DNA from 4 places in the Streptomyces sp. NPDC002640 genome. Region 3 is predicted to be linked to each of the others. Evidence: riboswitches for the same ligand, from Rfam matches in the RefSeq annotation. Region 3 holds a riboswitch; each other region holds the start of a gene.
What was found. Region 3 has a riboswitch for cobalamin ahead of ACWD3O_RS23795 (VWA domain-containing protein). Riboswitches for the same ligand answer to the same signal wherever they lie in the genome.
Positions count from the first base shown of each region.

Region 1: linked by a shared signal. The riboswitch ahead of ACWD3O_RS12945 (ABC transporter substrate-binding protein) and the one ahead of ACWD3O_RS23795 (VWA domain-containing protein) in region 3 are both predicted to bind cobalamin.
Region 2: linked by a shared signal. The riboswitch ahead of ACWD3O_RS02025 (energy-coupling factor ABC transporter permease) and the one ahead of ACWD3O_RS23795 (VWA domain-containing protein) in region 3 are both predicted to bind cobalamin.
Region 4: linked by a shared signal. The riboswitch ahead of ACWD3O_RS10630 (ABC transporter substrate-binding protein) and the one ahead of ACWD3O_RS23795 (VWA domain-containing protein) in region 3 are both predicted to bind cobalamin.

Region 1 covers NZ_JBSFVZ010000008.1:58,422-64,061, reverse strand. Annotated here, with positions in the region: gene ACWD3O_RS12960 (ATP-grasp domain-containing protein) at 1-783, shown strand, start outside; gene ACWD3O_RS12955 (MFS transporter) at 776-2,017, shown strand; gene ACWD3O_RS12950 (class I SAM-dependent methyltransferase) at 2,024-2,773, shown strand; cobalamin riboswitch at 2,905-3,085, shown strand; gene ACWD3O_RS12945 (ABC transporter substrate-binding protein) at 3,128-4,162, shown strand; gene ACWD3O_RS12940 (FecCD family ABC transporter permease) at 4,159-5,286, shown strand; gene ACWD3O_RS12935 (ABC transporter ATP-binding protein) at 5,292-5,640, shown strand, end outside.
Region 2 covers NZ_JBSFVZ010000001.1:440,096-445,735, reverse strand. Annotated here, with positions in the region: gene ACWD3O_RS02045 (helix-turn-helix domain-containing protein) at 1-681, shown strand, start outside; gene ACWD3O_RS02040 (DUF397 domain-containing protein) at 678-869, shown strand; gene ACWD3O_RS02035 (response regulator) at 1,013-1,762, shown strand; gene ACWD3O_RS02030 (GNAT family N-acetyltransferase) at 2,053-2,613, shown strand; cobalamin riboswitch at 2,661-2,846, shown strand; gene ACWD3O_RS02025 (energy-coupling factor ABC transporter permease) at 2,877-3,575, shown strand; gene ACWD3O_RS02020 (energy-coupling factor ABC transporter substrate-binding protein) at 3,572-4,198, shown strand; gene cbiQ (cobalt ECF transporter T component CbiQ) at 4,204-4,956, shown strand; gene ACWD3O_RS02010 (energy-coupling factor ABC transporter ATP-binding protein) at 4,953-5,640, shown strand, end outside.
Region 3 covers NZ_JBSFVZ010000019.1:104,046-109,685, reverse strand. Annotated here, with positions in the region: gene ACWD3O_RS23815 (precorrin-8X methylmutase) at 1-125, shown strand, start outside; gene ACWD3O_RS23810 (precorrin-2 C(20)-methyltransferase) at 122-1,672, shown strand; gene ACWD3O_RS23805 (cobalt-precorrin-4/precorrin-4 C(11)-methyltransferase) at 1,669-2,436, shown strand; gene cbiE (precorrin-6y C5,15-methyltransferase (decarboxylating) subunit CbiE) at 2,408-3,658, opposite strand; cobalamin riboswitch at 3,718-3,851, shown strand; gene ACWD3O_RS23795 (VWA domain-containing protein) at 3,879-5,640, shown strand, end outside.
Region 4 covers NZ_JBSFVZ010000006.1:137,761-143,400, forward strand. Annotated here, with positions in the region: gene ACWD3O_RS10610 (DeoR/GlpR family DNA-binding transcription regulator) at 1-336, opposite strand, end outside; gene ACWD3O_RS10615 (DUF4406 domain-containing protein) at 385-768, shown strand; gene ACWD3O_RS10620 (NUDIX domain-containing protein) at 765-1,487, shown strand; gene ACWD3O_RS10625 (alpha/beta hydrolase) at 1,639-2,610, shown strand; cobalamin riboswitch at 2,761-2,943, shown strand; gene ACWD3O_RS10630 (ABC transporter substrate-binding protein) at 2,985-4,058, shown strand; gene ACWD3O_RS10635 (FecCD family ABC transporter permease) at 4,055-5,119, shown strand; gene ACWD3O_RS10640 (ABC transporter ATP-binding protein) at 5,116-5,640, shown strand, end outside.

The DNA of each region.
Region 1 (5,640 bases), on a different contig from region 3:
AACGTCTGGCTGGCGCGGTCCGAGTGGGAGCTGGACGCGGCCCTGGGCGAGTCGGCCGGGCGGGAGCTGAAAGGGCGGTTGTTCGCCGAGCCGTACTTCAGCGGGCCGGTGTACAGCGCCGAGACCATCACCTGGGCGGGCCGGACCCGGCTGCTGGGCGTCTCCAGCCGGCTGATGTCACCGGAACCGCACTTCCGGGAGGAGATCACCGCGTTCCCCGTCGCCTTCCCCGAGGCGCGGCGCGCCGAGCTGGAGCGGTGGCTGGACCGGGTGCTCGCGGCCATCGGCTACACCGACCGTTTCGCCCACGTGGAGTTCGTCCTGACGACCGGCGGCCCGGAAGTCGTCGAGGTCAATCCCCGGATCGGAGGTGCTCTCGTCGGGGAGGGCATGTGCCGGGCGCTCGGCGTCAACGTGTACGAGGCCATGGCCGAGGCCGCGCTAGGCCGCCGTCCCGGACTGATGGACGCCGACCTGCCCGGAGGCCCGGCCGTCGCCTTCGTCCTGGGCTACCCGGCCGAGCCCGGGGTGTTCACCGGCGTCGACGGGCTGGAGCGGCTGGGAGACATGCCGGGCACTCCTGCCTGGTATCCGGTCAAGTCGGCCGGCGACACGATCGAGCACCTGGGCGACAGTCGCGGCTACGCCGGCATCGTCTACGCGGAGGCCGAGACCGCCGAACTGGCCACCCACCACGCGGTGGCCGCGGCGAACGCCCTGACCGTGCTCACCGAGCCGTCGCCGCCGGGGGAGGGCACCGGCCGCGAGACGTCCGGTGGGTGAGGCGACGCCCGGAGCCGTGCGGCTGCGGGCCGTGCCGGCCCTGCTCGACGGCCCGCTGCGGTTCCTGCTGCTCAGCTCGTTCCTCATCCCGCTCGGCAGTTTCATGGTCCTGCCGTTCATGTCGGTGTTCCTGCACGAGCGGCTCGGCATGGGGCTCGGCACGGTGGGCGTCGTGCTGGCGGCGGCGTCCCTGGTGCAGTTCTCCGGGGGGATCCTGGGCGGGGCCCTGGCGGACCGGATCGGACTGCGCCGCACGATGGTGTGGGCACTGCTCATCCGCACGGCCGGGTTCCTCGGCCTCCTGCTGGCGCTGCGCTGGCCGCCGCTGGCGGTCGGAGCACTGGTCCTCACCTGCTGCGGCGCGGCTCTGTACCTGCCCGCCAACAAGGCCTACCTGGTGCACGGCGTGGACGACGGGTTCCGGCCGGCCTTCCTGTCGGCGGGCAACGCGGCCCTCAACGCCGGCATGGCCGTGGGGCCACTGGTGGCCGGACCGTTCGTCCTGTCCTCCCCCGGCTGGCTCTTCACCGCCGTCACCGCCCTCTTCGTCCTGGTCACCGCGGGCCACCTGCGGCTCCCGGTCGCGCCCGGGGGAAGGGCGGCGGACCCGGGGACGGCCGGGCGCGGCGGTCTGCTGGCCGGGGTGGCACTCCTGCCCTTCGCCGCCAACGCGATCGCCTTCTACCTCTACTTCCACTTCCAGCACTACCTGGCGGTGTACGCCGTCGAGCGGGCCTCCAGCACCTTCTACAGTCTGGTCCTGCTGCTCTGCTTCGCCCTGGTCATCGTCGTCCAGCCGCTCGCGTCGGACGCGATCGGGCGCATGTCGTACCCCGCGGCCCTCACGGCCGGCTTCACCGGTCTGGGAGCCGGACTGGCCGTCCTGGCGATCGGCACCCGGCCGGCGCTGCTGGCGGGCGGAGCGCTGATCACCCTGGGCGACATCGTCCTGTTCCTCAAGAACGACCTGGAGGCACTGCGCCGCAGCCCGCGGTCGGACGCCGTGGTCTTCGGCCAGCAACGGCTCGCCGCGGGGCTCGGGGCGTGCGCGAGCGGAGTGCTCGGCGGCCAGATGTACAGCCTCACCGCCGACTCCGGGGACACGGGGCGGTTCTGGCTGCTGGCCGCAGCCCAGTGCCTGCTGCTGCCTCCGGTGCTGCTGGCCGTGCGCGGCCGGACGACGGAACACCCCACCTCACGACGGACAGACACGACCGACACGAAGGAGCACTGAGACCGCATGCCACGGACCGGCGGATTCCAGGACGACGACTTCTGGACCGAGTTCCACGACTTCCTGTTCTCGGAACAACGCCACACCCAGGCCGAGGAGCTCCTCGCGACCTCCCCGCTGCTGTCCTTCCCCGCCGGAGCCCGCGTGCTGGACCTGTGCTGCGGCCCGGGGGTCTTCACCGTGCCGCTCGCCCGCCGGGGCCATGACGTCACCGGGGTGGACCTGAGTCCCGCCATGCTCGACCGGGCCCGCAAGCACACGGCCGAAGCGGGCGTCGATGTCGCCTACGTGCGGGCCGACGCCCGCACCTACGAGGCGCCGGGCGCCTTCGACGTCGTGCTCAACATGTTCACCTCGTTCGGCTACTTCGAGGATCCGGCCGACAACGCCCGCGTGCTGCGCACCATGCACACCTGTCTCGCACCCGGCGGCACGCTCGTGCTGGACCTGGCCGGCAAGGAACTCCTCGCCCGCAGGGTCACCCCGCCCAAGGTGGTGCGGCGGGGCGAGGATCTGATGGTGCAGACCGACACCGTGCTGGACGACTGGGCCCGGTTGCGCAGCGACTGGGTGCTGGTGCGGGGCGAACGGGTGACGCGGGCCGCGCTGGTGTGGTTCGTCTACAGCGCGGTGGAGCTGCGGCGGATGGTGGAGGACGCCGGCTTCGGCCGGGTGGAGGTCTTCGGCGGCTTCGACGGCCGCCCCTACGACCAGGACGCCGAACGGCTGGTCCTGCGGGCGGTGCGTGAGCGGTGACGGGGGAGAGCGGTGACGGGAGAGCGGTGAGGGGGGTGCGGGGAGAGCCGTGACGGGGGAGCGGGGAGAGCCGTGACGGGGGTGCGGGGACGTCCGGGAGATCCGGCGCCCTTTGCGCACCGGACTTGACCGACCGTAGGATCAGCGGGTCATCACCGCGACGGGAGACAGGAAGCCGGTGCGAATCCGGCACGGTCCCGCCACTGTGACCGGGGAGTGCACCCTTCGACAGGCCACCGCGCACCGCGTGGGAAGGCAGGGGAGAAGCGCCGATCCGGGAGTCAGGACACTGGCCTGTCGCGGGCCCGTTTTGAGGAGCGCGGACTCCCCAGGAGGCTCAACGTGCACGCCGTCATGCCCCGATCTCCCCACCGCCCCGGCTCGCGCAGGCGTCAGGCCCTGCGGACTCCCGCCGCGGTACTCGCCCTGTCGGCCGTGTTGTCGACGGCGGGCTGCGGACCGTCGCGACCCACCGCCGACCAGGACGCCGAGGCGCCCGCCCGGTCGGCCGACGGCTTCCCCGTCACCATCGACAACTGCGGGGTGCGGACGACGTTCGAGAAGCCGCCGTCCCGCGTCGTCACCATCCACCAGCACCCCGCCGAGCTCATGCTCTCCCTCGGGCTGAAGGACCGCATGGTGGGCACCTCCTTCCCGGACTCCCCCGTCCTGCCGGAGCTGCGGAAGGACTTCGACTCGATCGAGCAACTGGCGCCCAAGGAACCGTCGTTCGAGACGGTCCTCGACGCCGAGCCGGACCTCGTCTACGGCGGCTACGGCAGCGCCTTCGCCGAGAACGAGGGCCGCTCCCGCCAGGCGTTCGCCGACGCGGGCATCGACACCCACCTCAACCGCGAGTACTGCGGCGAGAAGCACGTGACGATGGAGGACACCTACGAGGAGGTCCGTACCGTCGGCCGGATCTTCGGGGTGCCCGACCGGGCGGACGCGCTGATCGCCGACCTCCGCGCCGAGGTCGAGAGGGCCTCCGCCGCCGTCGAGGACGCCCCCGAGGTGCCCGTCTTCGTGTACGACAGCGGGGACAAGAGCGCGTTCACGGCGGGAGGCGAGAGCCTCGGCACCGAACTGATCCGGCTGGCCGGCGGCGAGAACGTGTTCGCCGACCTCGACGACGTCTTCGGCGACGTCTCCTGGGAACAGGTCGTCGAGCGCAAGCCCGAGGTCATCGCGATCTACGACTACGCGGGGGCGGGCAGCGTCGAGGAGAAGAAGAGGTTCCTGCTGTCGCAGCCCGCCCTCGAGGACGTGCCGGCGATCAGGAACGAGCGGTTCGTCGTCCTGCCGCTCACCGCCACACTGGTCGGCGTACGGTCCGCGCACGCGGTGGCCGACCTGGCCCGCGGCATCCACCCCAAGAGCTTCGGGTGACGCCCTCGGCCGCCGACGCCGACAGCCGCGTCGGCGCCGAGCGGCCCGCGCACACGCCAGGGCGCGGCGACCGGCAGCCGGGCCCGGTCTCCCTCCCCGTCACGCTGCTCATCCTGGCCGCTCTGCTGCTCGTCTCCGTCACCGCCGGACTGGCCATCGGCTCGGTGCAGGTGCCGCCCGGCCAGGTGTGGGGCATCGTGACGCACGCGCTCGGCTTCGGCCGGGCCACACCCGACTGGTCCGCGGCGCGCGAGACCATCGTGCTGGACGTGCGCGCGCCGCGCGTCCTGCTCGGCGCGGTGGCCGGCGCGGGTCTCTCCGTGGTGGGAACCGCCCTGCAGGCGCTGATCCGGAACCCGCTCGCGGAGCCCTACCTGCTCGGCGTCTCCTCCGGTGCCTCGCTGGGCGCCGTGGCGGTGATCGTGGGCGGTGTCACCGTCTTCGGGCAGTTCTCGCTGTCGGTCGCCGCGTTCATCGGCGCCCTCGGGGCTCTGGTGCTCGTCTACGCCACCGCCCGCACCGGTGGCCGGATCACGTCGACGCGGCTGGTGCTGTCCGGGGTGGCCATCGCCGCGGTGCTCACCGCGATCCTGGACCTGCTGCTGCTCACCACCGACCACGGCAACGAGGCCCGCGCGGTCCTGGCGTGGACCCTCGGCGGCCTCGGCGGCGTGAACTGGAGCACGTTGTGGCTGCCCGGCGCGGCGCTGCTGCTGGGCGTCGGCGCCCTCATGGTCCAGGCCCGGAACCTGAACCTGCTCCTCGCCGGCGAGGAGGCCGCGACCACCATGGGGCTGGACGTCGCGCGCTTCCGTGCCCGCATGTTCGTCCTGCTCTCCCTGATCACCGGTGTCCTCGTCGCGGCGGCGGGGCCGATCGGCTTCGTCGGTCTGATCCTTCCGCACGTCGTCCGCCTCGTCGTCGGCGGAGACCACCGCCGGGTGCTGCCGACCGCCGCCCTCGGCGGCGCGGTCTTCCTCGTCTGGGCCGACATCGCCGCACGCGTGGTCGCCGCGCCCACGGAGATCCCCGTCGGCGTGCTCACGGCACTGTGCGGCGGCCCGTTCTTCCTGTGGCTGCTGCGCCGCGACGGGCGGCGGGCATCCGACCGAGGAGGGACATGAGCGGCATGAGCGGCACGGAACTCGTCGTCGAGAGCGTCAGCCTCACCGCCGGCGCCCATCACCTGGTGCGGGACGTCTCGCTGACCGCCCGCCCCGGCGAGGTCGTCGGCCTGGTCGGGCCGAACGGCAGCGGCAAGTCCAGTCTGCTGCGGGCGGTCTACCACGCCCTGCGCCCGGCTTCCGGCCGGGTGGACGTGGACGGCGTCGACGCCTGGTCGATGCCGGTCCGGCGGCTGGCCCGCACGGTGGCGGCCGTGGTGCAGGAGCAGGGCGCGGACTTCGACCTGACCGTGCGGGAGGTCGTCGCGATGGGCCGGACCCCGCACAAGCGGCTCCTCGACGGAGACACCCCCG
Region 2 (5,640 bases), on a different contig from region 3:
CAGGGGAAGAGGTTCCCGCCGAGCGACCTGCCCGCACGGGCGGAACCGGCGCTCGGGGCCGCCGCGGCCAAGGTGCTGGGCGCCGCGGCGCGGAGCCTCACGCGGAGGGCGGGGCTGGCGTCCTGGTTCCGCCAGTGGGCGGGGATCGAGGAGGAGGCGGTGTCTCTGTACGCATACGAGGCGTGCGCGATCCCGGGTTTGCTGCAGCCGGAACCGTACATCCGGGCCATCTTCGAGCGCAGGTTGCCGCACCTCTGCGAGGAACAGTTCGAGCGTCAGGTCGCCGCTCGCCTGGAACGCCAGCGCCTGCTGGCTGAGCGCCCCAACACCGAGTTCTCGTTCGTGATCGAAGAGGCCCTGTTGCAACGCCGGCTGGGAGGCGGTGAGGTCACTCGCGTGCTTGTCGACAACCTGCTGGAACAGGGACAGCGCCGCAACGTGGAGATCCTGATCATGCCGCTGTGCCAGGAGGACCACTCAGGGTTCGAGGGGCCGCAGTACCTGGCGGAAACCCAGGACAACAAGTGGGTGGGGTACGTCGAAGCGCACGACACCAGCGCTCTCGTGACCGACCCGAGACTCGTCAGTGCGATGCTCCGCCGCTATGGAAAGATGCGCTCGCAGGCTCTCAGCCGCACGGCCACCGCAAGCCTGCTGGAGCAAATGCGAGGAGCGCTATGAGCACCACCGAACTCGTCTGGTTCAAGAGCAGCTACAGCGGCGGCGGCGGTGGCAACTGCGTCGAGGTGGCCCTGACCCAGCAGGCTGTGCACGTGCGCGACTCCAAGGACACCCGGATCCAGCCCCTGCTCCTGTCCCCCACCGCCTGGGCTGCGTTCACCGCGCACACCGCCGACACCGCCTGCTGAGTCCGAGCATCTGCGGCGGTGTCAGGGGGGCGTCAAAGTTCGGCGGTGGGGTCGTATGGAAGGCGTCAAAAAGTACGATGTCCCGCTGAACTGCGCGTTTCCTGGTGAGGTCAGGTTCTTCCGACCCTCGTGCAGGAGCCGCCATGTCTTCCCTGACCGTCGACGCACCGGTGACGGCCGACCGCGGTGGCGGGGACAGGGACCCCGCGGCGACGCGGGTGCTGGTGGTGGAGGACGATCCGCAGATCGCCCGCGCGCTGGTGCTGAACCTGCGGGCGCGGGGGTACCGCGTGGACGCGGCGCCCGACGGGTTCACCGCCCTGCGGTTGGCCGCCGCGCGCCGGCCGGACGTCGTGCTGCTCGACCTGGGGCTGCCCGACATGGACGGCGTCGAGGTCACCGAGGGTCTGCGCGGCTGGACCCGGGTGCCGATCCTGGTGCTGTCCGCGCGTCAGGGCTCCGACGAGAAGGTCGCCGCGCTGGACGCCGGGGCGGACGACTACGTGACCAAGCCGTTCAGCATGAACGAGCTGCTGGCGCGGCTGCGGGCCGCGGTGCGGCGCACCCGGGCGGTGTCGTCGGAGCCGGAGAGCAGCCTGGTGGAGACCGGCTCGTTCACCGTCGACCTGGTGGCGAAGAGAGCGACCCGCGAGGGCCGGGAGGTGCGCCTGACGCCCACCGAGTGGCACCTGCTGGAGATCCTGCTCACCCACCCCGGCCGGCTGGTCAGCCAGAAGCAGCTGCTGCACGAGGTGTGGGGCGCCTACCAGAGCAACAAGACCAACTACCTGCGCGTCTACATGGCCCAGCTGCGCCGCAAGCTGGAGGCGGACCCCTCGCACCCCCGCCATCTGATCACCGAGCCGGGCATGGGCTACCGCTTCGAGCCCTGAGAGAGCTTGAGGGCCCCTGAGGAGACCCTGACGGGCCCCTGCGGAACCGGCGGAGGCCACCGCCGGGGGACACGGGCGGGGCGGACGGCGCACTTCCGGGGGTGGGGGCGCGGCGGATGCGTCTGGCGTCGGAGGGTGCGAAGGAGTGTGGCGCCCGTGCGGGCGGGCGGTGAGCCGGTGCCGCCGGGGCGGCGGCCGTGGCAGCGGGGCGGAAAAGCGGCTGACAGGGGCGGGTGGCGGGGGACAGGATGCGCGTTCGTGCCCGTCGCCCGTCGCCCGGAGGCCCTGCCATGACCGATGCACCGCCCGAGCAGCTCGACCAGCCCGCGTTCCCGGAGCGGATGGAGCTGCGCGGGGAGGGCCTCGTCCTCCGTGACTGGACGGAGGACGACGTGGCGGCGATGCCGGCCCTGTTCGACCACCCCGACATCGCCTACTGGACGCCCATCGTCTCCCCTTTCGACGAGAAGGCGGCCGAGCAACGGCTGGTGCGCACCCGGCAGTTGCGGGCCGAGGGGAAGGCCGTGCTGCTCGCCGTCACGGAGGACGGCGGGGCCCCGCTCGGCGAGGTGATGCTGCGGCGTGCGCCGGAGGGGACGGAGATCGGGTACGCGGTGGGGCCCGCGCACCGGGGCCGGGGGCTCGCGGCCCGCGCGGTGCGGGTGATGGCCTCGTACGCCTTCGAGGAGCTGGGGGCGCGGCAGGTGATCCTCGAACTGGAGGCGGAGAACGCGGCCAGCGTCGCCGTCGCCACCAGGGCGGGGTTCCGGCTGCTGGACGTGCCGCTGATCACCGGGGAGGAGAAGGGGCGGCCGTACGTCCTGCAGACCTGGGGTCTGGACCGTCCCTGACCCGGCGGAGCGGCGGGAGGCTCGCTTGTCAGTAAGCGGCTGCCCCATTACTGTCACAACGCCTTGGTGAACGGGAAATCCGGTGTGATGCCGGTGCGGCCCTCGCCACTGTGATCGGGAAGTCCGGCTCCGGCCCTCGCGGGCAGCCACTGGGTCCTCACGGACCCGGGAAGGCGGAGCACGGGCGTGTGGTACCCGTCAGCCAGGAGACCGGCCAAGGCGCGTCGTCCATCCACGAGGTGCTGGAGAGGGTCTGCTGAGCCATGCACATAGCCGAGGGGTTCCTTCCTCCGGTGCACGCGGTCGCCTGGGGCGCCGCGTCCGCGCCGTTCGTCGTCCACGGAGTACGCCGACTCACCCGTGAGGTGAGGGAGCATCCCGAGAGCACGCTCCTGCTGGGAGCCTCGGGTGCCTTCATGTTCGCTCTGTCGGCGCTCAAGTTGCCTTCTGTGACCGGTAGTTGCTCGCACCCCACCGGGAGCGGGCTGGGGGCGGTGCTGTTCCGGCCCCCGGTGGTGGCGGTGCTGGGCACCGTCACCCTGCTGTTCCAGGCCCTGCTGCTCGCGCACGGCGGGCTGACCACGCTCGGGGCCAACGTCTTCTCCATGGCCGTGGTCGGCCCCTGGGCCGGGTACGGGGCGTACCTGCTCGCCCGGCGGTGCGGGGCGGGGCTCGAAGTCGCGGTGTTCTGCGCCGCGTTCGTCGCCGACCTGAGCACCTACTGTGTGACCAGCGTGCAGTTGGCGCTGGCGTTCCCGGACCCGGCGAGCGGATTCGCGGGCGCGCTGGGCAAGTTCGGCTCGATCTTCGCGGTGACGCAGATCCCGCTCGCGGTCGGCGAGGGGCTGCTCACGGTGCTGGTCGTCCGGCTGCTGGCGCAGTCCAACGGCGGGCAACTGGCGCGGCTGGGGCTGCGTCCGGGCACCCGCGGCAAGGCCGACGCCGAGGCGGTGGCCCGATGAGCCGGAACGCGCGGATCAACCTGCTGCTGGTGCTGGGCGTCGTCCTGCTGGCCGTGCTGCCGGTGGCGTTCGGACTGGGGGACCACAAGGAGGAGCCGTTCGCCGGCGCGGACGCCGAGGCGGAGGTGGCGATCCAGGAGATCGACCCGGACTACCGGCCGTGGTTCTCCCCGGTCTACGAGCCGCCGTCGGGCGAGATCGAGTCGGGTCTGTTCGCCCTGCAGGCGGCGGTGGGCGCGGGAGTGGTCGCCTACTGCCTGGGGCTGTGGCGGGGACGGCGCCAGGGCGAGGCCAGGGCGGTGGCGGCCCTGGGGACGGCCGCCGGGTCGGCTGTCGGGTCGGCCGCCGGATCCGCCACCGGGTCGGTGACCGGGTCCGCCGCCGGGTCGGTGACCGGGTCCGCCGGTTCGGCCGCCGGGTCGGCTGCCGGTTCGGTGACCGGGTCGGCTGCGGGGTCGGGGGCCTGGTCCGCCGCCGGTTCGGCTGCCGGGTCGGGGGCCTGGTCCGCCACCGGGTCGGTGACCGGTTCGACTGCCGGTTCGGCCGCCGGGTCGGGGGCCGAGGGTGCGGACGGGGCCGCGGGCGAGGGGCGCGGGGACGCGCCGGGCTCCGGACGGGTCTGACGCCGGTGCTGTCGATCGACACGGCGGCGCACGGCAGTCGCTGGCGCCGCCGTCATCCCGTGGACAAGGCGGTGCTCGGGTTCGGGCTGACCGTGCTGGCCGTCTCGCTGCCGCCCTGGCCGGGCGCGGCGCTGGTCCTGGCGGCCGCGCTGGCGCTGCTGCTGGGGCCGGCGCGGGTGCCGGCCGGGCGCCTGTGGCGGGCGTACCGGGTGCCGCTGGGGTTCTGCCTCACGGGCGCGGCGACGCTGCTGGTGAGGGTCGGCGGTCCGAACGGCCCGCTGGTGGGGCTCGCCCCCGACGGGCCGGTGCGCGCCGGGGAACTGCTCCTGCGGAGTTCGGCGGCCTCGCTGGGGGTCCTGCTCTTCGCCTTCACCACGCCGATGTCGGACCTGCTCCCCCGCCTGGTGCGGGCCGGGGTCCCGCCGGCGGTGGTGGACGTCGCGCTGGTCACCTACCGGATGACGTTCCTGCTGCTGGAGTCGGTGCGGCGGGTACGGCAGGCGCAGGCCGCGCGGCTCGGGCACACCACCCGGGCGGCGACCTGGCGGTCGCTGGGCGGGCTCGGGGCCACCGCGTTCGTCCGGGCCTTCGACCGGGCGGGGCGGCTGCAGGACGGGCTCGCGGGGCGGGGCTACGACGGGACCCTGCGGGTGCTGGTGCCGTCCACCCGGGTCTCCGCGGCGTTCACCCTCGCGAGTCTCGCGCTGCTGGCGGGGATCGCCGTCCTCAGCGCCGTACTGGAAGGACCCCTCGGATGAGCCGTCCGCCGTCGCCGCCGCCACCCCCCTCGTCGCCACCCCCCTCCTCGCCGCCGCCGGTCGCCCTGCGGGGTGTCTCCTTCCGGTACGAGGACGGGCCGCCGGTCCTCGACGGCCTCGATCTGGAGGTCCGCGAGGGGCGTGCGCTGGCGCTGCTCGGACGCAACGGCAGCGGCAAGACCACCCTGATGCGGCTGCTGGGCGGCGGGCTGCGGCCGCTGTCCGGGCGGGTGGAGCTGGAGGGCCGGCCCGTGTCGTACGACCGGGCGGGACTGACGCGGCTGCGGACCACCGTGCAGTTGGTGATGCAGGACCCGGACGACCAGTTGTTCGCGGCCTCGGTCGCGCAGGACGTGTCGTTCGGGCCGCTGAACCTGGGGCTGCCGGAGGAGGAGGTCCGGGGGCGGGTCGAGGAGGCGCTGGCGGCGCTCGACATCACGGCGCTGGCCGACCGGCCCACCCATCTCCTCTCCTACGGGCAGCGCAAGCGGGCGGCGATCGCCGGGGCGGTCGCCATGCGGCCGCGGGTCCTCGTCCTCGACGAGCCGACGGCGGGGCTCGACCCCGAGGGGCAGGAACGGCTGCTGGGCACGCTGGAGCGGCTGCGGGACGCGGGGACCACGGTGCTGATGGCCACCCACGACGTGGACCTGGCGCTGCGCTGGGCGGACGACGTGGCCCTGC
Region 3 (5,640 bases):
AGGCCCTCACCGAACTCGCCGACCGGCACGGCATCGACATCCCGTACGTCACCGTCCACGGCCGCCGCGGCGGATCCGCCATGACGTCGTCGGCCCTCAACGCACTCGCCAAGGAGGAGGAGTGACCGGACGTTTCCACGGTGTCGGCGTCGGCCCCGGAGACCCCGAACTGATCACGCTCAAGGCCGCCCGGCTGATCGGCTCCGCCGACGTCGTCGCCTACCACGCCGGCGTCCGCAAGGAGTCCAACGCCCGGCGGATCGCCGCCTCGCTGATACCCCCCACCGCCGTCGAGGAGCGGCTGGTCTACCCGGTCACCACCGGCGTCACCGACCACCCCGGGGGCTACGCGGGCGCCCTGGCCGACTTCTACGAGGAGTCCGCCGCCCGGCTCGCCGCCCACCTCGACGCCGGACGCGACGTCGTACTCCTCTCCGAGGGCGACCCCCTCTTCTACGGGTCGTACATGTACATGCACGACCGGCTCTCGGAGCGGTACGAGACCGAGATCGTGCCCGGTGTCCCCGCGTTCGCCGCGGCGACCGCGGTCGCCGCCGCGCCGCTGGTCCGGCAGACCGACGTGCTCACCGTCCTCCCCGGCACCCTGCCCGAACCCGAACTCGCCCGCCGCCTCGCCGACACCGACGCCGCCGTGGTGATGAAGCTGGGCCGCACCTTCCCCGCCGTCCGCCGCGCCCTGGAGGCGGCCGGACGGCTGGAGCACGCCGTGTACGTGGAGCGCGCCTCCATGGAGGGCGAACGCCGGCTGCCCGTCGCCGAGGTCGACCCGGACACCGTCCCGTACTTCTCCCTGATCCTCGTCACCGGCGACAGCCGCAACGGCACCCGCTCACGGCGGCCCGGCGAACAGGACACGGCCGCGACCCGCGCGGAGGACCGGGCCCCGGAAGCGGCGGCGGCCCGCACCGCCGTGCCCGCCGCCGAACTCCTGGTCGTCGGACTCGGCCCCGGCCCCGAGGCATGGCTGACCCCCGAGGCCACCGCGGCGCTGGCCGAGGTGGACCACGTCGTCGGCTACGGCCCCTACGTCGACCGGGTGCCGCAGCGCCCCGGACTGACCCGGCACGCCTCCGGCAACACCGTCGAGATCGACCGCGCCCGCGCGGCACTGGAGCTGGCGAGGAACGGCGAGCGGGTCGCCGTGGTCTCCGGCGGCGACGCCGGCGTCTTCGGCATGGCCACCGCCGTCCTGGAGGCCGCCGAGGACCCCGCCTACCGGGAAGTCCCGGTGCGCGTGCTGCCCGGCGTCAGCGCCGTCCAGGCCGTCGCCGCCCGGGCCGGCGCGCCGATCGGCGGCGACTTCGCCGTCATGAGCCTCTCCGACCGGCTCAAGCCCTGGGAGGTCGTCGAACGCCGGCTGCGCGCCGTCGCCGAGGCCGACCTGGTGCTGGCCGTCTACAACCCGGCCTCCCGGTCGAGGACCGAGCAGATCGCCACCGCCCGCCGCGTCCTGCTCGAACACCGCAAGCCGGAGACCGTGGTCGTGGTGGGACGCGACGTCGGACGCGCCGGCGAGGAACTGACCGTCACCACGCTCGGCGAACTCGACCCGGCCACCATCGACATGCGGTGCCTGCTCATCGTCGGCGCCTCCGGCACCCGCGTCTCGGCGACCGGCCGCGTCTGGACCCCGCGGTGGGTGAAGCCGTGACCGTCCACTTCGTCGGCGCCGGCCCCGGAGCGGCCGACCTGCTCACCGTCCGCGCCGTGCGCCTGCTCGCCGAGGCCGGCACCGTCCTCTACCCGGGCACCTACCTCGACCCGAAGGTCCTCGACCACTGCGCCCCGGGCGCCCGGCTGGTGGACACCCAGCGGCTCGACCTCGACCGCATCACCGAGCACCTGGTCACCGCCCACCGGGCGGGGGAGCAGGTCGTGCGGCTGACCTCCGGCGACCCCTCGCTCTACTCGGCGCTCGCCGAACAGACCCGCCGCCTCGACGCGCAGGGCGTGCCCTGGGACGTCACCCCCGGCGTGCCCGCCTACGCCGCCGCGGCCGCCGTGGTGGGGCGGGAGCTGACCGTGCCGCTGCTGGCCCAGTCGGTGGTCCTCACCCGCACCCGGGCCCGGTCCACGCCGATGCCCGGCGCCGAGTCGCTCGCCGCGTTCGCCGCCACCCGCGCCACCCTGGTGCTCCACCTCGCCATCACCCGGATCCGCGACCTGATGGCGGAGATCGAGCCCGAGTACGGCCCCGACTGCCCCGTCGTCGTCGTGCACCGGGCGAGCCAGCCGCAGGAGTCGGTGCTCCGCGGCACCGTCGCCGGCATCGCCGACGCCGTCGAGGAGGCCGGGCTGCGGCAGGCCGCGGTCATCCTGGTGGGCCGGGCACTCGACCCGGCCCCCGGCGGGGAATCGTTCCTCTACGACCCCGCCCGCCCCCGCCTCAGCCCACCGTCAGGCTCCACTGGGTGACCGTCCGCGACGGCGTCCACCCGGTGAACGAGCCGATCGGCGCCGTCGTCTCCACCGCCAGGCGGGTCAACTCCCCGCCGTGGCGGCGGTAGGCGTCCGCCAGCATCGCCTCGGTCTCCAGCGTCACCCCGTGCACCACCAGCCGGCCGCCCGGCCCAAGCGCCCCGAGACATGCCTCCAGGACGCCCGGCCGGGTCGCCCCGCCGCCCACGAACACCGCGTCCGGAGCCGGCAGCCCGGCCAGCGCGTCCGGCGCCCGCCCGGTCACCACCCGCAGCCCCGGCACGCCCAGCCGGCCCGCGTTCCGCGCCACCCGCTCCGCCCGCCCGGCGTTCGCCTCCACGGCCGTGGTGCGGCAGGACGGGTGCGCCCGCATCCACTCGATCCCCACCGAGCCCGCCCCCGCGCCCACGTCCCACAGGTGCTGCCCCGGCGCGGGCGCCAGCCGGGCCAGCGCCGAGGCCCGCAGATCACGCCTGGTGAGCTGCCCGTCGTTCTCGAACGCGTCGTCCGGCAGCCCCGCGACCAGGCCGTAGGCCGGCGGCCCCGCCAACTCCAGCGCCAGCACGTGCAGTTCGGGCACGTCCTGGGGAGGTGACGCCAGCCAGCCGTCCGCCGTGGCCGCCAGCCGGGACTCCGTCGCCGCGCCCAGATCACCGAGCACCGTCATCACGGTCGCCCCGTACCCCGCGCCCGCCAGCAGCGCCGCCACCGCGTCCGGCGTCCGCGCGTCCGAGGACAGCACCAGCACCCGGTGACCGGGCGCCAACTCCCGCAGCAGCAACCGCGGATCACGGCCGACCAGTGTCACCACGGCGCACCGCTCCGACGGCCAGCCCATCCGGGCCCGCGCCAACGCCACCGAGGACACCGCGGGTTCGACCCGCACCGCCCCGACCCCCAGCAGGTCCAGGAGCGTCGTGCCGATCCCCGACACCAGCGGGTCGCCGGAGGCCAGCGCCACCACCCGCGCCCCGCCGACGGACTCCAGCAGGGCCGGCAGCCCCTCCCGCAGCGGCGAGGGCCACGCCTCCCGGCGCTGCCCCGCGACCTCCGGCAGCATCGCCAGGTGCCGCCGCCCGCCCAGCACCACGTCCGCCCCCAGCACCACCCGCCGCAACCGCTCGGGCAGCGAGGCCCAACCGTCGGCGGCCACGCCGACGACGGTGACCCGGGGGGCCGCGATTTCGGGAAGAAGGGGAGGGGGCGTGCCGATCGTCATACCCCTGACGCTATCGTGGTCGATCACAGGCACGAGGTGCCCCTACGGCCCAGCCATCGGAAACGGTGAGGACGGTCCACGGGGAGAATCTGGGAAGCCCGGTGAGAATCCGGCACAGGCCCGCTGCGGTGAACCGAGCCTCGCTCACGAGGACTCGGCAAGTCCGAAGACCGGCCTCGCGCCCGCCCTTTACGGATGGCGAAACGAGCGGGAGCCTCACATGCCATTGGTGCGTTCGCACTACCCCTTTTCCGCGATCGTCGGCTGCGACGCCGCCGAACTCGACGACCTCGGCCTCTCCCTGGTCCTGACCGGCATCTCACCCGCCATCGGCGGCGTCCTGGTCCGCGGCGAGAAGGGCACCGCCAAGTCCACCGCGGCCCGCGCGCTCGCCGCCCTGCTGCCGCCCGTCGGCGTCCACCCCCAGGACCGGTTCTCCACCGACCCCGCGGACCCGGACGACGACTCCCCGGACGGCCCCTTCGACCCCGGCACGCCCCTGGAGAGCCGCCCGGTCCGCCTGGTGGAACTCCCCGTCGGCGCCACCGAGGACCGCGTCCTCGGCTCCCTCCACCTCGAACAGGCCCTCTCGCACGGCAAGGTGGCCTACGAACCCGGCCTGCTGGCCCGCGCCCACCGCGGCATCCTCTACGCCGACGAGGTCAACCTCCTGCCCGACCACCTGGTCGACCTGCTCCTCGACGCCGCCGCCACCGGCCGGGTCACCGTCGAACGCGACGGGTTCTCCATGGAGCACGCCGCCCGGTTCCTGCTCATCGGCACCATGAACCCGGAGGAGGGCGAACTCCGCCCCCAGCTCCTCGACCGGTTCGGCCTCACCGTCGAGGTCGCCGCGCCCCGCGACCCCGCGGCCCGCGCCGAGGTGGTGCGCCGCCGGATGGCCTACGACGCCGACCCCGCCGCCTTCACCGCCCGCCACCGGCCGGCGGAGCAGGCCCTGGCCGCCCGTGTCGCCGCCGCCCGCGAACGGCTGTCCCGGGTCACCCTGTCGGACGCCGCCCTCGGCAAGATCGCCGAGATATGCGCCGCGTTCGACGTCGACGGTCTGCGCGCCGACATCGTCACCGCCCGCACCGCCGTCGCCCACGCCGCGTGGGCCGGGCGGACCACCGTCACCCGCGCCGACATCCGCCGCGCCGCCCGGCTCGCCCTGCCGCACCGCAGGCGCCGCAACCCCTTCGACGCGCCCGGGCTCGACGAGGACCTGCTCGACCGGATCCTCGGCGACGACGAACTCCCCCCGGACCCGCCCACCCCGCCGGAGGGCGGGGGACCGGACGGACAGGACGACGGCCCCGACCAGGACGGCCCGCAGGACGACGCCCCCGGCGACGACCCGGCAGCGGGGGAGGACCCCGGCGGCCCCCACCAGGAGGACACCGGCCACCGGCCGGGCCGGGACGACCGGCCCACCTCCGCCGGCGCCGCGGCCTACACCGCCGTCGCGGCCGACACCTCCGGCACGGACGGCACCGCCCCCACCGACACGCCCGCCACCCCCGACGGCGGGAAGCCCGGCGACACGGGGCCGAAGGCCGACGGCCGGACCACCACCGTCCAGGCCACCGCCCCCTACCGCCCCCGCCTCCTCACCGTCCGCGGCACCGGCGAGGGCACCGACGGCCGCCGGAGCCGCGCCATCGGCACCCGCGGCCGCCGCGTCGGCACCGCCCGGCCCGGCCGGCACGCCCGCGGACCCCTCCACCTCGTGGAGACCGTGCGCGCCGCCTCCGCCCGCACCGCGACGACGCGGCCCGGCGGCCGCCTGCGCCTGCGCCCCGAGGACCTGCGCACGGCCGTCCGTGAGGGGCGCGAGGCCAACCTGGTCCTGTTCTGCGTCGACGCCTCCGGCTCCATGGCCGCGCGCAGGCGCATGGTGCAGGTCAAGACCGCCGTGCTGTCCCTGCTCCTGGACGCCTACCGCCGCCGCGACAAGGTCGGCCTGATCACCTTCCGCGGCA
Region 4 (5,640 bases), on a different contig from region 3:
CTCGCGCGGGAGCGCCCGGGCGACGGCCAGCGCGGTGGTGCCGCCGTCGAGGATCACCGCGCCGCCCGGCCGCACCAGCCCGGCGGCCACCGCGGCGACCTTGCGTTTGCCGTCCGGGGCCACGCTCTGCCGGGCGCCGTAGTCCACCACGGCCGGCGAGACGGGCAGCGCCCCGCCGTAGACCCGCTGGCACAGCCCCTCACTCGCCAGATCGCGCAGGTCACGCCGCACGGAGTCCTCGGAGATGCCCAGCTCGGCGGCGACCTCCTTGGCGACGATCTTGCCCCGCCGGGCCAGCAGATCCAGCAGGTGGTCCCGTCGTTCGGCAGCCAGCATCCTTGTTCTCTCCCGTTCTTGCACGTTTCTGCATGTATCGTAGCGCCCATGACCGACAAGCCGCTCCTCATCCTCATCGCCGGCCCCTACCGCTCCGGCACCGGTGGCGACCCGGCGGCCATGGCCGCCAACCTCGAACGCCTCGAAGCGGCCGCCTGGCCCGTGTTCGCCGCCGGACACCTTCCCGTCATCGGCGAGTGGATCGCCCTGCCCGTGCTGCACTCGGCCGGCGCCGGCCCCACCGACCCCCTCGCCGACGAGGTGCTGTACCCGACCGCCGAGCGCCTGCTGGCCCGCTGCGACGCCGTGCTGCGGCTGCCCGGCGAGTCCGTCGGCGCCGACCAGGACGTCGCGTTCGCACGCCGCCGCGGCCTGCCCGTCTACCACGACGTGGCGGAGATCCCGGTCCTCGGCCGGCGGGTGGAGGCGTGACGCCCCGGCCCGGGGTGGACGTCCCCGACCACCGCGGCCGGACCGGCCTCGACCGGGCGGGACGCCACCTCGACCGCAACCCCGGCGTCCGGGTCCGCGACGTCGAACTGACCTCGCGGGGCTGGCACGTCCTGCGCCGCACGACGTTCGACTACCGGCGCCGCGACGGCCGCTGGGAGACACAGGTGCGCGAGACGTACGACCGCGGCAACGGCGCCGTGGTCCTGCCCTACCACACCGGGCGCGGGCGCGTCCTGCTCACCCGTCAGTTCCGCTACCCGGCCTACGTCAACGACCACCCGGACGGCATGCTCGTCGAGGCCGCGGCGGGGCTGCTCGACGCGGACGACCCGGAGACGGCGATCCGCCGCGAGGCCGCCGAGGAACTCGGCGTCGTCCTCGGTCCGCTCACCCACGTGCTCGACGCGTACATGAGCCCCGGCTCGGTCACCGAGCGCCTCCACTTCTTCGCCGCCCCCTACACCCCCGGCGACCGCACGGGAGCCGGAGGCGGCGTGGAGGAGGAGGGCGAGGACATCGAGGTCCTCGAACTGCCCTTCACGGAGGCCCTCGCGATGACCCTCGACGGGCGCATCACCGACGGCAAGACCGTGCTGCTCCTGCAGTGGGCTGCCCTCCACGGCCCCTTCGCCCCCTCCGCCTCCCCCTCCGCCCTGCCCCCGGCGGACACGGACCCCACCACGCCCGCGCGCCGCTGACGTCCACCGCCCGGCCGGGTCCCCGCGTCCGCGGGCGCCCGGCCGGGTTGCGTGGGGGCGGGCGGCCGGGATCATGGAGGAGGAGCAGGGGGGAGTGCGCGTCCGGACCACCACCCCGTGGCCGCCGGACGCCCGAGCACCTGGAGTCCGCATGAGCGATCTGCCCGCGCCCGTCACGCCCTTCCTGGAACCGGCGGCGAAGGAACTGGCCGAGGCGACCGACCCGCACCCCCGGATCTACGAGGTGCCGCCGGAGCAGGGCCGCGACATCCTCCTGGGCCTGCAGAGCGACGCGAGCGTGCCCCGGCCCGAGGTGGACGAGGAGTGGGTGGAGGTCGACGCCGGCGAGTGGGGCACGGTCCGCACCCGCATCATCAGGCCCAAGGGCGCCACCGGCCCGCTGCCCGTCGTCTTCTACATCCACGGCGCCGGCTGGGTCTTCGGCGACGAGAAGACCCACGACCGGCTCTTCCGCGAACTGGCCGTCGGCGCCGGCGCGGCCGGGGTGTTCCCGGTGTACGACCGGGCCCCGGAGGCGAAGTACCCGACCCAGGTGGAGCAGAACTACGCCGTCGGACAGTGGCTGCTGGAGAACGGCTCCGACCACGGCCTGGACACCTCCCGTGTCGCGGTCACCGGCGAGTCCGTGGGCGGCTGCATGTCCACCGTCTTCGCCCTGATGAACAAGGAGCGCGGCGGCATCGACCTGAAGGCGCAGGTCCTGCTGTACCCGGTGGCCGACGCGGACTTCGACACCCCGTCGTACCACCAGTTCGCCGAGGGCTACTACCTCACCCGGGACGGCATGATCTGGTTCTGGGACCAGTACTCCGAGCCCTCGCAGCGCACCGAGCCGTACGCCGCCCCCCTGCGGGCGAGCCTGGAGCAGCTCAAGGACCTGCCGCCCACCCTCGTCATCACCGACGAGGCGGACGTCCTGCGCGACGAGGGAGAGAAGTACGCCAACAAGCTCCGCGAGGCAGGCGTCGACGTCACCTCCGTGCGCGTGGCCGGCATGGTCCACGACTTCCTGCTCCTGGACAGCCTGCGCGACACCCGTGCCGCGAACGTCGCCCGCCACCTGGCCGTCGACGCCCTGAAGAAGGCCCTCCACGAGAGCTGACCCCTCCCCCGCCGGGGCCCGCCACTCCGCCTCCGTCTCGTGCGGGCTGCCGGCGCCTCGGCCGCGGGAACCACGCGTCGCGGCGCGGGTTCGCCCAGGGCGCCGCGGGCCGCTCGAGCGCGGCGTGGTAGCTTCCGAACGCCAGTCGCACTCGTGGACGCGGTCGTCCGCGTCCACGGGTCAGGGAATCCGGTGAGAGACCGGAACTGACGCGCAGCGGTAAGGGTGACGGGCGAGGCAGCAGCCACTGGACGACGGTCACGGCCGGGTCCGGGAAGGCGCCTCGCCGGGGTGATCCCGAGTCCGAAGACCTGCTGGCGACCGAACGTCCACGCGACCCCGCGTATGGGTCCGACGCCGAGGAAGCCTCTGCCGTGCATCTGTCACGCCCCGCCCGCCGTTCCGCCCTGCTCCTGACCGGTGCGCTCCTGCTCACCGCCTGCGGTTCCGGCCCCGCCTCCGACTCCGCCTCCGGGACCGGCTCCGGCGCGTCCGCCGGGTCAGGCGGCTCCGCCCGCTCCGGCGCGGAAGCCGTCACGTTCGAGAACTGCGGGCAGCGGGTGACCGTCGAGGCTCCGCCGCGGCGGGCCGTGTCCCTGAACCAGGGCACCACCGAGATCCTGCTCTCGCTCGGCCTCGCGGACCGCATGGCGGGAACCGCCACCTGGACCGATCCGGTCATGAAGGGACTGGAGAAGGCCGGCACCGGGGTGCCCCGGCTCGCCGACAACCAGCCGTCCTTCGAGCGCGTACTGGACGCCGAACCGGACTTCGTGGCCGCCTCCTTCACGTCCACCCTGGGCAAGGGCGGCGTGGCCCCCCGCGAGAAGTTCACCGAGCTCGGCGTGCCGACGTACCTGTCGCCCGCCGACTGCGAGGGCAAGGACAACAGCGGCGGCGGTGACGGCGCACGCACCGAACCCCTGACCATGGACACGGTCTACCGGGAGGTGCGGGAACTGGCCCGCGTCTTCGGCGTGGAGGAGCGCGGCGAGCGGCTGGTCGACCGGCTGCGGAGCCGTGTCGCCGACGCCTCCTCGGGGATCGACGCCGGGGACACCACCGTCCTGTACTGGTTCGCGAACCAGGAGTCCCCCTACATGGCGGGCTGCTGCGGAGCCCCCGGCGTCATCACCGACGCGCTCGGCGCGAAGAACGTCCTCGACGACAGCACCCAGGAATGGCCCCAGGTCAACTGGGAGACCGTCGCCGACCGCGACCCCGACCTGCTCGTCCTCGGCGACCTCACCCGCAGGTCGCAGACCGCCGAGTCGGCCGCCGGCAAGATCGCCTTCCTGGAGTCGCATCCGGCGACCAGGAACCTGAAGGCGGTGCGGGAGAAGCGGTACGTGCTGCTCAGCGGGCAGGCCATGAACCCGACGATCCGCACCGTGGAGGGCGTCGAGAAGGTGGCCGCGGCGCTGCGCGAGCACGGGCTCGCCGGATGACCACGTCCCTGCGCCCCTCCCCCGTCCCCGCGACGCGGAGGGCCACCGGGGCGCTGCCCGTCGTGGCCGGCGTGGGCGGCGGACTGGCGCTGCTCGCCCTGTCCGTCGCCGTGGCCATCACCATCGGCCCGGCGTCCGTCGGGGTGGGCGACGTCTGGTCCGTGGTCGCCTCCCGCCTGGGCGGGGGCGCGTCGGACCTCACCGCGATCCGCGAGGGCATCGTCTGGGACCTGCGGCTGCCGCGCACCCTGCTCGCCGCGGTGTGCGGCGCCGGGCTCGCGGTCTGCGGCGCGGTGATGCAGTCGCTGCTGCGCAACCCGCTCGCCGACCCGTTCGTGCTGGGCGTCTCCTCCGGGGCGTCCACCGGCGCCGTCCTGGTCATCGTCGTCGGCGCGGGCGGCGGTGTCCTGTCCCTGTCCGGCGGCGCCTTCCTCGGCGCGGTCGGCTCGTTCGCCCTGGTGCTGTTGCTCAGCCACACGCTCGGCGGGACGACGGACCGGGTGGTGCTGTCCGGGGTGGCGGCGATGCAGCTGTTCTCCGCGCTGACCTCGTTCGTGGTGACGACGGCGGCCGACGCGGAGACCACCCGGGGCGTGCTGTTCTGGCTGCTCGGCTCGCTGAGCGGGGCCGGCTGGACCGAGGTGGGGCTGTGCGCCGCGGTCCTGGCGCTCGCCCTCGTGGTGTGCCTGGGCCACGCGCGCAGTCTGGACGCCTTCGCCTTCGGCCAGGACGCCGCGGCCACGCTCGGTGTCCCGGTCGCCCGGACCCGGCTGGTGCTGCTGTCCGTGACGGCGCTGCTGACCGCCGCGCTGGTCAGCTCGGCGGGCGCGATCGGCTTCGTCGGCCTGGTCCTCCCGCACGCCGCCCGCGCCCTCGTCGGCCCGGGGCACGCCCGGCTGCTGCCGGTCACCGCACTCGCCGGGGCGGTGTTCCTGGTCTGGGCCGACACCCTCGCCCGTACCGTCCTCGACCCCCAGGAGGTGCCGGTGGGCGTGGTCACCTCGCTGGTCGGCGTCCCGGCGTTCGTCCTGGTCCTGTACCGCACCAGGAGGACGCGATGACGGCCCCGGTCCGGCGGCGGCCCGCCGGCACGCCGCCCACCGCGGAACCCACCCTCGCCGCCGACCGGGTGAGCCGCGACCTCGACGGGCGGCTGGTCCTCGACGGCGTCAGCCTCGCGCCCCGGCCCGGTTCGGTGACGGGGCTGCTCGGGCCCAACGGCTCGGGGAAGTCGACACTGCTGCGGCTGCTGGCCGGCGTCCTCGCCCCCACCTCGGGCGTCGTCGTCCTCGACGGCCGCCCGCTCGGCGAGTGGGGGCGCCGCACGGTGGCCCGGCGGGTGGCCGTCGTCGAGCAGCACGCCGAGACCCTGGTCGAGCTGACCGTGCTGGACGTCGTCCGCCTCGGCCGCATCCCGCACCGGCGGGCCTGGACCCCCGCGACCGCGCGCGACGAGGCCGCCGTGCGCGCCGCCCTGGCGAGCACGGGCCTCACCGACCGCGCGGACCGGCCCTGGCACACCCTCTCCGGCGGCGAACGCCAGCGGGTGCAGATCGCCCGCGCCCTGGCCCAGGAGCCGCGC